DNA from 2 places in the Shewanella sp. 10B genome. Region 2 is predicted to be linked to the other one. Evidence: riboswitches for the same ligand, from Rfam matches in the RefSeq annotation. Region 2 holds a riboswitch; the other holds the start of a gene.
The links. Region 2 has a riboswitch for cobalamin ahead of M0415_RS12895 (ABC transporter ATP-binding protein). Riboswitches for the same ligand answer to the same signal wherever they lie in the genome.
Positions count from the first base shown of each region.

Region 1: linked by a shared signal. The riboswitch ahead of M0415_RS13840 (TonB-dependent receptor) and the one ahead of M0415_RS12895 (ABC transporter ATP-binding protein) in region 2 are both predicted to bind cobalamin.

Region 1 is NZ_JAMDJO010000003.1:358,718-364,938, reverse strand. Features, by position in the region: gene M0415_RS13850 (RCC1 domain-containing protein) at 1-1,278, shown strand, start outside; gene M0415_RS13845 (hypothetical protein) at 1,525-2,193, shown strand; cobalamin riboswitch at 2,319-2,548, shown strand; gene M0415_RS13840 (TonB-dependent receptor) at 2,658-4,619, shown strand; gene M0415_RS13835 (HDOD domain-containing protein) at 4,901-5,629, shown strand; gene M0415_RS13830 (LysR family transcriptional regulator) at 5,690-6,221, opposite strand, start outside.
Region 2 is NZ_JAMDJO010000003.1:112,311-118,531, reverse strand. Features, by position in the region: gene metH (methionine synthase) at 1-1,702, opposite strand, end outside; gene M0415_RS12900 (histidine phosphatase family protein) at 1,912-2,634, shown strand; cobalamin riboswitch at 2,807-2,973, shown strand; gene M0415_RS12895 (ABC transporter ATP-binding protein) at 3,107-4,087, shown strand; gene M0415_RS12890 (FecCD family ABC transporter permease) at 4,084-5,232, shown strand; gene cobT (nicotinate-nucleotide--dimethylbenzimidazole phosphoribosyltransferase) at 5,395-6,221, shown strand, end outside.

The DNA.
Region 1 (6,221 bases), 250 kb from region 2:
GAGGCAAATCCGAATTATCGCCATATTCCCTGCGATTTACCCGCAGTTGAGACTGTGGTGACCAACAGCACGGCCTTCGCTGCATTAACCAAGTCTGGTGAGGTGATCACTTGGGGCGATAGTTTTGCCGGTGGCGATAGCCGTGAGGTGACAGAACAACTTAAGCAAGTGAAGCAAATTGTCCCAGTTAAAGATGGGTTTGCCGCACTGCGCCAAGATGGCACTGTGGTGTATTGGGGTAATGCGGGCAAGTTGAGTCTGGACAAGGTATTGCAAGCGCGCATGACCAATATCACTAAGCTATTCGCCAACCGAGAGGCAGTAGCCGCCCTCGACGCCAATGGTAAGGTGCATACTTGGGGCTACGGGCCTTACGGCGGCAATAGTTTGCAGGTGCAGGATGAGTTAGTCGATGTGGTCGATATCTTTGCTAAAGGGCGCAGTTTTATTGCCCTGAAAAAAGACGCCAGCGCCGTAGTTTGGGGGGAGGTTGAAAGTTCGACCAATATGAAAAAGTTGCAGTCGCAGCTCACGGATATCAAACATATCGAATATTTTCAAAATACCTATGCCGCCTTAAAAAAAGATGGCTCAGTGGTGAGTTGGGGCTGGCGCAGTGATGCTTATCCTATCCGCAGCGCGCTTAAGGATGTAGCGAGTCTCACGGCAAACAGTTGCGCATTTGCGGTGTTAAGTCCAACGGGTGACGCGCATTTCTGGGGTGATGGGACTAACTGTGGCGTCGATTGGATCAAGAAAACCGATATCACAGGCGTGAAGGAGATTATCAGCGTTGGCCCGGGATTCTTGCTACTGCGTGACAACGCCACGCCGCAAATTCTCGCCGACGATACGGATTACGCCTATCTGTTTGGCTTTCATCAGGCTCAGGAGATCCTCGACAAATATTGGCAGCAGGGCAGCAAAATTACGCTAGGCAAGTCCTCCTTTGCCTTTACGCGTCCCGACGGCAAAGTGGTCCCCGTCGGTTATCGGGCAAACCTTAAAAATGTCGAGCAACTGATTGAACGCATTCCGCGCCTCACTTGGTTAGCGCAGGCAAATGATGGTTTTGTGGGGATCAGTGAAAAAGGAGAATGGGTCTCTTGGTCGATGAATCTCGGGATGTTTGATAAATCGCCGATACAACCTGCCGACTCCTTGGTGGTTAAGCCGCTGGAATCTAATCCCGCCGCCCAATGTGAGACCCCGGAGCAACGGCAGGCGATTTTGAGTCAGGCAAGGCCGCAGCGGAAAATCAATTGGTCTTTTGACTAACTCATTGTTGGGCATGTAGGGCATACCTCAGCTGGTGAAGGTTCATTCACCAGCTTTTTTAATCCCTCACAGCCCCTATCTTTGGCGGCTATTTGCCATTTTACAGTTGTTATGACTGTATAAGTATCATTTTGTTTCGCTTTTTAACTGTTATCTTATTTACATCTTCGCTAGAATGCTGGATGTTTTCTATGCAATTTCATATGTCGTATTAACCCATAACAATGCGATACAAGGATGATAATAATGAAATGTATACCCCATATGCAGATGAGGTTATGGCAGGGCGCGAGCGTATTGATGCTGTGCAGCCTAATCGGTTCTGAATCCGTCGAGGCGAAATTGGATATGCCTCGCCATGAGAGCAGTGCTTCCCATTCCCATGTGCTCCCCGTCTTTAGCCAGCAATTAGGATTTAACCTGCCAGAGGGGTGGCGCAAAGCCTATCATGAAGAACGTGCTGGCATGTTTATGGCGGAGTTTGTGCCGGAGCAGGAGGCGCTCAATCAATGGAGTGCGCTGTTTTGTGTGCAAGGCTTTAAGGATATGGCCGAAAGCGTCAGCCCCGAGCAGTTTTTAGATGCGATGGCCGAGACTTACCAAGCCTCCTGTGACGGTGAAGTGGTTTATCAAAAGTTGGGGGATACCCAAGTGGACGGTCACGACGGATTTCAAGCCATTCTTGGTTGTACCACTATGCCGAATGTCCATGGCGCGACTCAATTTAATCCAACGGCCTTTACCTCTCATCCCCAGGGCGAAATTGGTTATTACACTGTAGTGAGTGGCGACAAGGATTTGTATTTGCTGCATAAATCGATGCGTGGTGAGGTGTTTTCTGCCGATAAACCTCCTCTGCAAGCGGCCAACAGTGCCGACTTTATCTCTGCCTTAGCGCCCTTTTCCTTAAAGTAGTTGTCAGTCGATAGACGGATGATCGTGGACTTTCATCCGTATAGACGTCTATAATGCGCGCGCTCAGGCTTGATATGCCACGAGCCTTGTTGGGCGTTAACTGGTTTTCGCCCTATGAACCTCATTTTTAGTCAACCTTCTGTGGTGCTTGCGACGTATTCGTCGCGAGATAATCGGGAAGCCAGTGAAATTCTGGCACTGCCCCCGCAACGGTAAAAGGTGAGAGACGACCGCATTCGCTAGGTAGCTCAAGATGAGCCAGAGAATCGAGTGTGCAAAGGTCAGTTTCGCGTTTATCTCTCGTTGAGAAAAACATAGCCTAAGTCCGGAGACCGGCCCTAAAGGTGTTTTTGAGATTTCGGTGGGCAGATCTCAAAATGCGATAGTGACTGTCAGTATTTGTTACTGAATCAACGGTATCGTGGCGCCAATGCCCCGTTTTCCTTGCAGGAGTTAAAGGTAAAATGGGAACACATCCAACTAAAATCGCGCTGCTGATCGGCAGCCTTTGCAGCTTTTCTGTTATCGCCCCCGCCGTGGCGGCCGATGATGCCAGCGTCGCCAAAGTCGATGAGCATATTGTCGTCATTGGCCGTTCAGACAAGACCCCCTTAAATATTGCCGCCAATGTGAATGTGATTGATGCCGCTGCGATTGAGCAGAGTGGCGCAACCAGCTTGACCGAAGTCTTACGTGGTCAAAGCGGTATTCAGCTATCCGACAATAACATTGGTACTAGTTTCGCGATGCGTGGCTTTAGCGCGAGCTCTGCGGTTAACAACACCTTGATTTTGCTCGATGGTCGCCGCTTAAATAATATCGATATCGCCGCGCCTAGCCTGAATGCGATTCCACTCAATTTAATTGAGCGGGTTGAAATTTTATCTGGCAGTGCGGGCGTGCTCTATGGCGACCAAGCGGTAGGCGGGGTGATCAACATTGTAACTAAATCGCCTGAGAATACGGGCGGCAGCGTGCAATTATCCGGCGGCAGCTTTAATACCTACGAAGGTCGCGGCGATGTATCGGGCGCCATCAATAAAGATTGGCATTATTTCCTGACTGGTAGCTACAACCAAGGCGATAACTATCGTAAGCATAATGCCAATGAAACGGGTTCTATCCTTGGCCGTATTCAATATAAAACCGCCACAGATTCTTTCTTCGTTGAAACCAGCTATTACGATGATGACCGCGAGAATCCTGGTTCGTTGACGGTAGAACAGTTCAAAGAAAACCCACGTCAGTCTTCTAATAGCAGCGAATATGTTCATGAGATGACCACGGCGGCGCGCAGCGGTTATCAGCATCAGCTTAACCAAAACTGGGCCTTGGCGGCGGATCTGGATTACAGCGATACCTTAGTGAGCTCATTAAACTGGGGAGCGGGTAGCCATAATACTCGCTCGCTGCTGATGTTTAGTCCTAAAGCGCTCGCAACCTACAGCACTCGTCAAGGTGAGCTAAACCTAGTCACGGGTTTGGATATCAGCCGCGGTAAGGCCGAGTTTGACTCTATGGCGCGCAGCAACGTGCAGGAAATGCAGAGTGCTTACCTGCAAGCCACAGTGCCATTAAGCCACACCTTAAGCTATGTGGTGGGCGGACGTTATGCGCGAGTGACCGACGATCTGGTCGATGGCAATGTGTATCCAAACGGCATCGATTTAGATGAAGATGCGACCGCATTCGAGTTCGGTTTAAATTACCGTCCGAGCGCCGAGCACAGATTCTATCTACGTGGCGATGAAAACTTCCGCTTCGCTAAGGTCGATGAGCAAGCTTACACCCCGAAAGATGTGTATGGCTTAAAGCCGCAGACGGGCCGCTCCTACGAGGCGGGTTGGGATTGGACTGTCGCTAGCCAAAGCCTACGCGTCAGCCTATATCGCCTCGATTTAGAAGATGAAATCGTCTTCGATCCAAGTGCTGAAAAACCTGTTGGTGGCAGCTTCCAAGGCGCCAACGTCAATGCCGATGCTTCACGCCGCTATGGCGCGAGTGCCGATTGGGATTGGCAGGTCACTCAAGCCCTCACATTAGGCTTGGAATATAACTATATTGATGCCGAATTTACCGATGGGGTGAATGATGGCAAGCAATTGTCTTGGGTGGCTGAGCATACGGGACGCGGTTATGTCAGCATGGATTTTGCCGAGCATTTCCAAGTGTTTGCCGAGGCGATTTACACGGGTGATCGTTTTATCGAAGGCGATAATGCTAACGAAGGCGATAAATTATCTAGCTATGTTTTAGGTAATCTGGCTCTGAACTATACCCGTGACGCTTGGTTAGCGAGCCTGCGTATCGATAACCTGTTTGATAAAGAGTATGTTAGCTCGGGTTACTACGGTGGCATTTGGGGTGATAGCTATTACGCTGGTCGCGGACGTGATATTCGCTTGACTGTGGGTTACCGCTTCTAAGCTTGAGAGTAATCGTTAATCTATATAAGGCCAGACACTGTCTGGCCTTATTATTTCTGTTGTTTGGCTATACGCAGAGAAAAATCCATTTTCTCGGTGTATTCTTTATAAGTTCGCCCTATATTCAGATAGCCTAAGTCGTTGCTTGTGCTGTAGATCACTGCATCTAAAGCATAGTCACAATTATTCTACGACTTAGGGCTGAAATTCTTTGTAGTTTGGGTATGATGTGAGCGGTATTCGAATCATCTTATAGCAAATTAACAGGTGTAAAATGTCTTATGACAGATCTTGAGCAACAGGTTTTTACTCAAGTGAGAGCCATCATAGCGAATGAAGAGCAAGTGATCGGTCGCCGTGGGATCTTAATCCCACTCAAAAAAGCGATCCTTGCCGAAGGCGACATTCGTAATGTGATCGATATTATTTCGAGCGATCCCGCATTAGCTGCCCATATGTTGATGCGCAGTAATTCGGCGCAGGCTTCAGGCGTCGTAAATCCTAAATCTCGTTCCTTAAAAGACGCCCTGATCCGTTTAGGCCAGGTCAATATTTATCGTTATGCCTTTACCTTCTATTTGAAAGAGCGCCTCGATGAATTACCCCAACCCTATAAGAAATTAGTGCAAGGTTATTGGAAACTCACGGAAAATATTGCTACCGATGCGGTCGACAGCTTAGTCGATATGCCGGATGTTGAAGTTGACCCTGATGAAGTACAAACCTTGGCGCTGTTTAGCGTGTTCGGGCAAATCATTGCCTTAACGGCCTTTGCTTACTTAAATGCCAGTTCTGAGCAATCTTTCCCGTTAAGCGTGATTAAGTCATTGATTGATAATCAGCAGCAGACCTTAACCATCGAAGCCTTTGAGGCTTTAGATCTCGATCAGGATCTGCGCCAAGAGTTTATGATCGCCCATAATCTGCGCCAGACCCGTAATCAAAATTCTCCCGGGTTGATTCTACGCCGTGTGCTTTCGATGCGTGGCATGTTACTCAACCCGCTCTAGGAATGTGCCTTTAATAAAAAAGCCTGCGATTGCAGGCTTTTTTATGCTGTTTTTACGGCGCTAATTGGATTTTTGCTGACGCGCTAAGCCTTCGCTGGCCACCAGTTGCAACCAGTTTTGCACTAAGGCCGAGTTTGCGCTGTGGCGGCGATAGGCCCCAAATAGTGGGCGTTTTAAGCCTTCTTGGCCGAGTTTGACTGAAGCTAAACTCAAACCATGTCCCTCATTGATTGACCAGTTGGGCAGGGCGGCGATACCGTCCTTGCAGGCGATGCGCTGCAATAACATCATGGTCAAATCGCAGGTCTTTTGCTCGCCCGCCTCAACACCAGCCGGTTCTAAAAAGTGGCGGTAAATATCTAAACGCGCCAGTGGCACTGGGTAGCTGATTATGGGTAAACGCGCTAATTGCTTAGGCGTAACATAGGCTTCTTTCGCTAAGGGATGATCTTTGGCAACCACTAACTTTACTTCAAAATCAAACAAATGCTGATAGGCGAGCGAGTGTCCCGGCACGGGATCCGAGGTCAGCACTATATCGAGTTCGCCCATTTCTAAGGCATTGAGCGAATCGAACAGGTGACGGCTCGAC
Region 2 (6,221 bases):
TCGCGTGGGGCAGGGTGGCCTTAATCTCTTTAATGGCTTCAATAAAATCGACGGCATAGTTATCGTGCTCATCGATACCCGTGGCAATGGCGAAGATATTAGGGTCGAAGATAATGTCTTCGGGCGGAAAGCCGACCTTATCGACCAGCACGCGATACGCGCGGGTACAGATCTCGACTTTGCGCGCCTTAGTGTCGGCCTGACCTTGCTCGTCGAACGCCATAATAATCGCCGCGGCGCCGTAGCGTTTCACTAGGGTTGCCTGCTCGATAAACTTCTCTTCGCCTTCCTTCAAGGAGATAGAGTTGACGATTCCCTTGCCTTGAATACATTTGAGGCCCGCTTCAATCACCTCCCACTTTGAGGAGTCGATCATAATCGGCACACGGCTGATATCCGGCTCAGAGGCGATAAGATTTAAGAACTTATGCATTACCTCGACGCCATCGAGCATGCCTTCGTCCATGTTGATGTCGATGATCTGCGCGCCGCTTTCTACCTGTTCACGGGCAACATCAAGCGCCTGCTCGAACTTACCTTCTTTGATCAGTTTTAAAAACTTGGCCGAGCCAGTGACGTTGGTACGTTCACCCACGTTCACAAACAGGGTTTGGGCGTCGATAGTGAGCGGTTCCAAACCAGAGAGACGGCAGGCGACGGGGATCTCGGGCAGTACCCGTGGCGCAAACGGTTCTACGGCTTCGCGAATAACCTTAATATGCTCGGGCGTGCTACCACAGCAGCCGCCGATAATGTTGAGCATGCCTTCACGGGCCCATTCTTGGATAACGCTCGCCATATCTTCTGGGGTTTCATCGTAACCGCCAAACTCGTTTGGCAGACCCGCGTTAGGGTGCGCCGAGACATAACACTCGGCGATGCGCGACAGTTCTTCGACGTAGGGGCGCAGCTCCTTAGGGCCGAGGGCGCAGTTAAGGCCGATGGATAAGGGCTTGATATGGCGAAGGGAGTTATAAAAGGCTTCGGTGGTTTGTCCGGTCAGGGTTCGGCCCGAGGCATCGGTAATAGTGCCTGAGATCATAACCGGCAAACGCGCGGGTGAATTTGGCCCAAAGAGTTCATCGAACACGGTTTCGATGGCAAATAAGGCGGCCTTAGCATTTAAGGTATCGAAGATGGTCTCGACCATAATGATATCGGCGCCGCCCTCAATTAAGGCGCGGGTCGATTCGCAGTAAGCGGTCACTAACTCATCAAAGTGGATATTGCGAAAACCAGGATCGTTAACATCGGGGCTGATAGAGCAGGTACGGTTAGTGGGCCCTAACACACCGGCGACATAACGTGGCTTACCCGTGGCCTGCTCGATTTCATCACAGGCCTCACGGGCGAGGCGCGCACCTTCGCGGTTAATCTCGGCGGACAGCGACTGCATATCGTAGTCGGCCATGGCGATAGTAGTGGCGTTGAAGGTGTTGGTTTCAATAATATCGGCACCAGCTTTTAGGTAGTCGATGTGAATTTGTTTGATGATGTGTGGCTGCGTGAGTACTAAAAGATCGTTATTGCCCTTAACGTCGGTATGCCAATCCTTGAAGCGCTCGCCACGGTAATCCTCTTCCTCAAGCTTGTAGCCTTGGATCATAGTGCCCATGGCGCCGTCTAAAATCAGAATGCGCTTTGACAACTGCTTGCGAATGTCTGCCAGTGTTTGGCTGGCTCGATGGAGAAATATCGCCATAAATGATTACCTTTACTACAGCTAAGTTGAGTCCAAAGTACGCAATCGGGTGACAAATTGCATTTTATTATTGAATGTCGTTCGTTATGTTTTGGACATTTATACGTATAGACGTCCATAATACGCGACATCGGATTGTCAGGGCAAGGCTAAAGTTGGTATAGCATAGGCGAGATAAGGCAGATAAAAACGCTAAAAGGAAAGATTAGATGAAGCAGCTCAGGTTATTACTGTTACGCCATGGAGAATGCGAGGGCGGGGCGATTTTGCGGGGTCGAGTCGATGTGCCACTGAGCGACAAGGGTTGGCGGCAGATGTCGGCGGCGGTGGCGGCGCAGGCGACTGTGTGCCATGGCATTTATAGCTCGACCTCAAGGCGCTGCGCCGAGTTTGCTAAGGTCTTTGCGGCTGAGCTGCATTCGAGTGCGTCCGTGGGCGTGAGTTTAGATGCGCCCGCGCCTTTGCCGCTCAAGGTCAACCTGCTGGAGGAGTTACAGGAAATAGCCTTTGGCGATTGGGATGGCTGTCTGCTCGATGACTTATATCAACACGACGGCGAGCGGATGGCGGCCTATTGGCAGAATCCCTGGGAGGTGACGCCGCCCAATGGTGAAGCCATGGCAAGTTTCGAGGCCCGCATCGATGGCGCGATAGCACAAATCCTTGATAAAGAGTTTGCCCTGCTGGCGATGGATGATGAACAGGCCCATGGGGAGTTTAATGCCAGTGCACCTGCAGCCAATATCTGGGTAGTGACCCACGGCGGGGTTATTCGCCACTTGATGTCAAAAGCGCTGGGGGCGGTGAAAACCTTAGGTTTTTACAGTCAGCTCGCCTTACCCGTGGCGGCGGTGGTGACTATTAATGTGCTCGAGGATGAGCAAGGTAAAAGATACTGGCGTTTAGACTGGCCATCGGGCCACTGTGAGTAGCTTAAAAGCATCAGTCATCGGATGATGAAAATTTTCTGATTTAAACAGCATTGCCTAATGGGCAAGATATAGGATAATGCTTTTCCCTGACATTTGAGCCAGATAACGAACCCTGTACGTTAAGCCCAAAGGTCGCAGAAATAGGTGTTGGGAATTTTGTGCGATTGAGTGCTATTGCTTAAAGGCAACAGTGTTGAAGCGCGCCGGATAACCCAAACATAATAGGGAATCGGGGAGCTGCCCGTCAGTAGCCCGAACTGTACCCGCAACTGTGAGTAGTCGAAGAACATTGTGTCTTCCCCTACGAGTCAGGATACCTGCCTATTTCTGTTTTCGCTGCGTGCAGCCTTAGTTCTCGAGCGGGTAACTCGAGGGAGCAGAAGATGACATTAATGAGTTTCGCCTTGTTGGCCCAAGTGGCAGCAGGCACAGATAACACCAATCAATATCCATGTGGGAGCAATCGTTAGTGATGCATTCCACATCGAGCCTTGCGCCCATAGCGCCCGCTGCGACTTCCGCCAATATGGCACTTAAGGTCAGCCAATTGAGCTGGGCGATTGAGGGAAAAACCATTCTCTCGGAGATAAGCTTTGCCCTGCCGCAGGGGGAAATGCTCGGGCTGATTGGCCCCAACGGCGCGGGTAAATCCAGTTTGCTGCGCTGTTTATACCGCTTTATTCGCCCTGCTAAAGGTCATATCAGTTTGTTTTCGCAGGATATTAGCGAGCTGTCGCCCAAGGCGTTTGCCTGTAAAGTGGCGGTGGTGCAGCAGGATACGCCGCAATACTTCGACATGACCACAGAGCAATTGGTTGCCATGGGACTCACGCCGCATAAGGGGATGTTTGATACCAACTCCAGCGGCGACGGTGAAAAAATTGCTAAGGCGCTGGAAAAGGTAGGCCTCAGTCATAAAGTGCATCAACAATACGATCGTTTATCGGGCGGTGAGAAGCAACGCGCCCTGATCGCCCGCGCCATAGTGCAGCAGCCGCAATTGTTGATTTTAGATGAGCCGACAAACCACCTCGATATCCGCTATCAAATTCAAATCTTAGAGCTAGTGCGTAGCCTTGGGATCAGCGTAATCGCCTCGATTCACGACTTGAATTTAGCCAGCGCCCTGTGCGACCACTTACTGCTGCTCGATAAGGGGCAGGTGAGTGCCATGGGCACGCCAGCTCAGGTTCTAACCGAGGAACGTATCGCCGAAGTCTTTGGGGTATGTGCCCAAGTGACGCCCCATCCCCAGCATGGTAACCCCTTGATTAATTACTTTTATGGTTATCAAAAGCCCAAGATCGATGCAGTGGACGCGGCGAGTGACTCCCACGCAGCTTCGGCTCAAGCTAGAGCATCAGAGGCTTGCGCCTGTCATAACCCCGGCGCGCCAAGCGAGGTCTTACAAAGAGCTGCATTGCAAAATGAGAGCGTCGAGAACACGCCATGATAGACACACTTAAACTGGTGACCATGAATTTTTTTAGCCATATTTTTACGCCGCTCACGCGCCAGCAATGGCTCATCTTAGGCTTGGCGGGTTTTGCCCTGCTTACCCCCATCGCCGCCGCGAGTTTTGGTGCGGCCAATATTAGCTTTTTAGATGTGTTGCAGGTGTTTATCAATAAACTCAGTCACTTGTTTATGGCCGATGAGGCCGTGAGTACCAGCAGCATGACAGAGCGGATTGTGATGGAGCTGCGACTGCCACGGATTATACTCGCCTTTGTGGCGGGGGCGGGGCTGTCCTTGGCGGGCAGCGTGCTGCAAACCGTGACCCGTAACCCCCTTGCCGATCCTTATCTATTCGGCATTAGCTCTGGCGCCTCCTTCGGCGCCGTGGTCATGCTGACGCTGTTCACTGGTTCTGGCCTGTTTGGCAATGCGGGCACGATCGCCAATTCGGGGATTTTTAGCGGTACAGGGACTTTTGCTGGCTTGTTATGGTTTAGCTTACCCTTCGGCGCCTTTATTGGTGCCAGTCTGTCGGTGCTAATCGTGCTGGCGTTAGCTGGGTTAGGCCTTAAGAGCCAAGTAGAACGCATGTTGCTCTCTGGGGTGGCCACTTCCTTTATGTTTAGCGCCTTAACCAGTTTATTACTGTACTTTGCCAGCCCGCAGGCTACCGCATCGGTGTTATTTTGGAGCCTTGGCAGTTTTGCTAAGGCCAGTTGGTCGCTGCTGGTGCTGCCGTCTTTAGTGGTGCTACTAAGCTTTTTTATTATCCTAGGTTGGAAACGCCAAATCATGGCCCTGCAAGCCGGGGATGAAACGGCCCACACCTTAGGGGTGAATGTGCCTAAGCTGCGCCTCAATATGTTGCTGCTCTGTTCGTTTATCACCGCGATTTTAGTGGCGACCTGTGGCGGCATTGGCTTTGTCGGCTTGATGATCCCGCACACAGTTCGTTTGTTATTCCCCGGTCGTCAGCCCATCTTACTGACGGCGCTGGTGGGCGGGCTGTTTATGGTGTGGATTGATGTACTCGCCCGATGTTTGCTTGGCAATCAGGAATTACCCGTGGGGATTATTACCGCTGCGATTGGTAGCTTCTTCTTTTTGCTGATTTTGCGTCGGCGCAAGCTATCGAATTAGCATGGGTCTTATGGATTGCCGAAATTTAGTACTAAGTGCGTATGGCAAATTGCAGCAGGATGCTTCGTAGTTGTTGTTCTAGAATGTGTTAGCGAACGTACTCGCAAATGAGTTATTAGCAGCGGATCTATCATTGGATTCGACATTGCCACTGGAGTGTGAATGCCTCAATCTGTCCCGTTATTTCAAATCGAGCCTGTGAGTAAAGCGCAGGATCAACTCATCCAGCAAAAGATCGATCTTAAGACTAAGCCGCCCGGCGCTCTGGGGCAGTTAGAGTCCTTAGCGTTGCAAATTGCCCGCATTCAAGGGCCGCAGCAATTACAGATAGTTAACCCTACCATGTTGGTGTTTGCCGGAGATCATGGGATTGCTGCCGAAGGGGTGTCGATTGCCCCGAGCGAAGTCACGCGGCAGATGGTGCAAAACTTTGCCCATGGCGGCGCGGCCATCAATGTGTTTTGTCGTCAGTTAGGCTTCAATCTCGAAGTGATTGATTGCGGTATTTTAACCCCAGTTGAAGATGCCGAAGGCATTATCGACCAACGCCTTGGCGCGGGAACGGCAGCGATTCACCTAGAGCCAGCCATGACGTTAGCTTGCGTGGATAAGGGCTTTGCCATGGCGCAGGCGTTAATCGAGCGTCACCATCAGGCGGGCTGTAACTTGGTCGCCTTTGGTGAGATGGGCATAGGCAATACTTCGTCAGCGGCGGCGATTATGGCGGCCATTATGCAACTCGATGTAGCCGACTGTGTTGGCCGTGGTACGGGGATCAATAGCGAGACCCTAGAGCGTAAACAGATGCTTATCGAACTCGCGCTGTTGTTACACCAGAGTGCGATGACAGGGCCTCGGCAAGTGCTGGCCTGTTTGGGCGGCTTTGAAATTGTGCAGATGACGGGGGCCATGCTCGCCGCTGCCGAGCGCAAGATGCTGGTCGTGGTGGATGGTTTTATTGCAACCGCGGCGGCTTTGGTTGCCGTGAG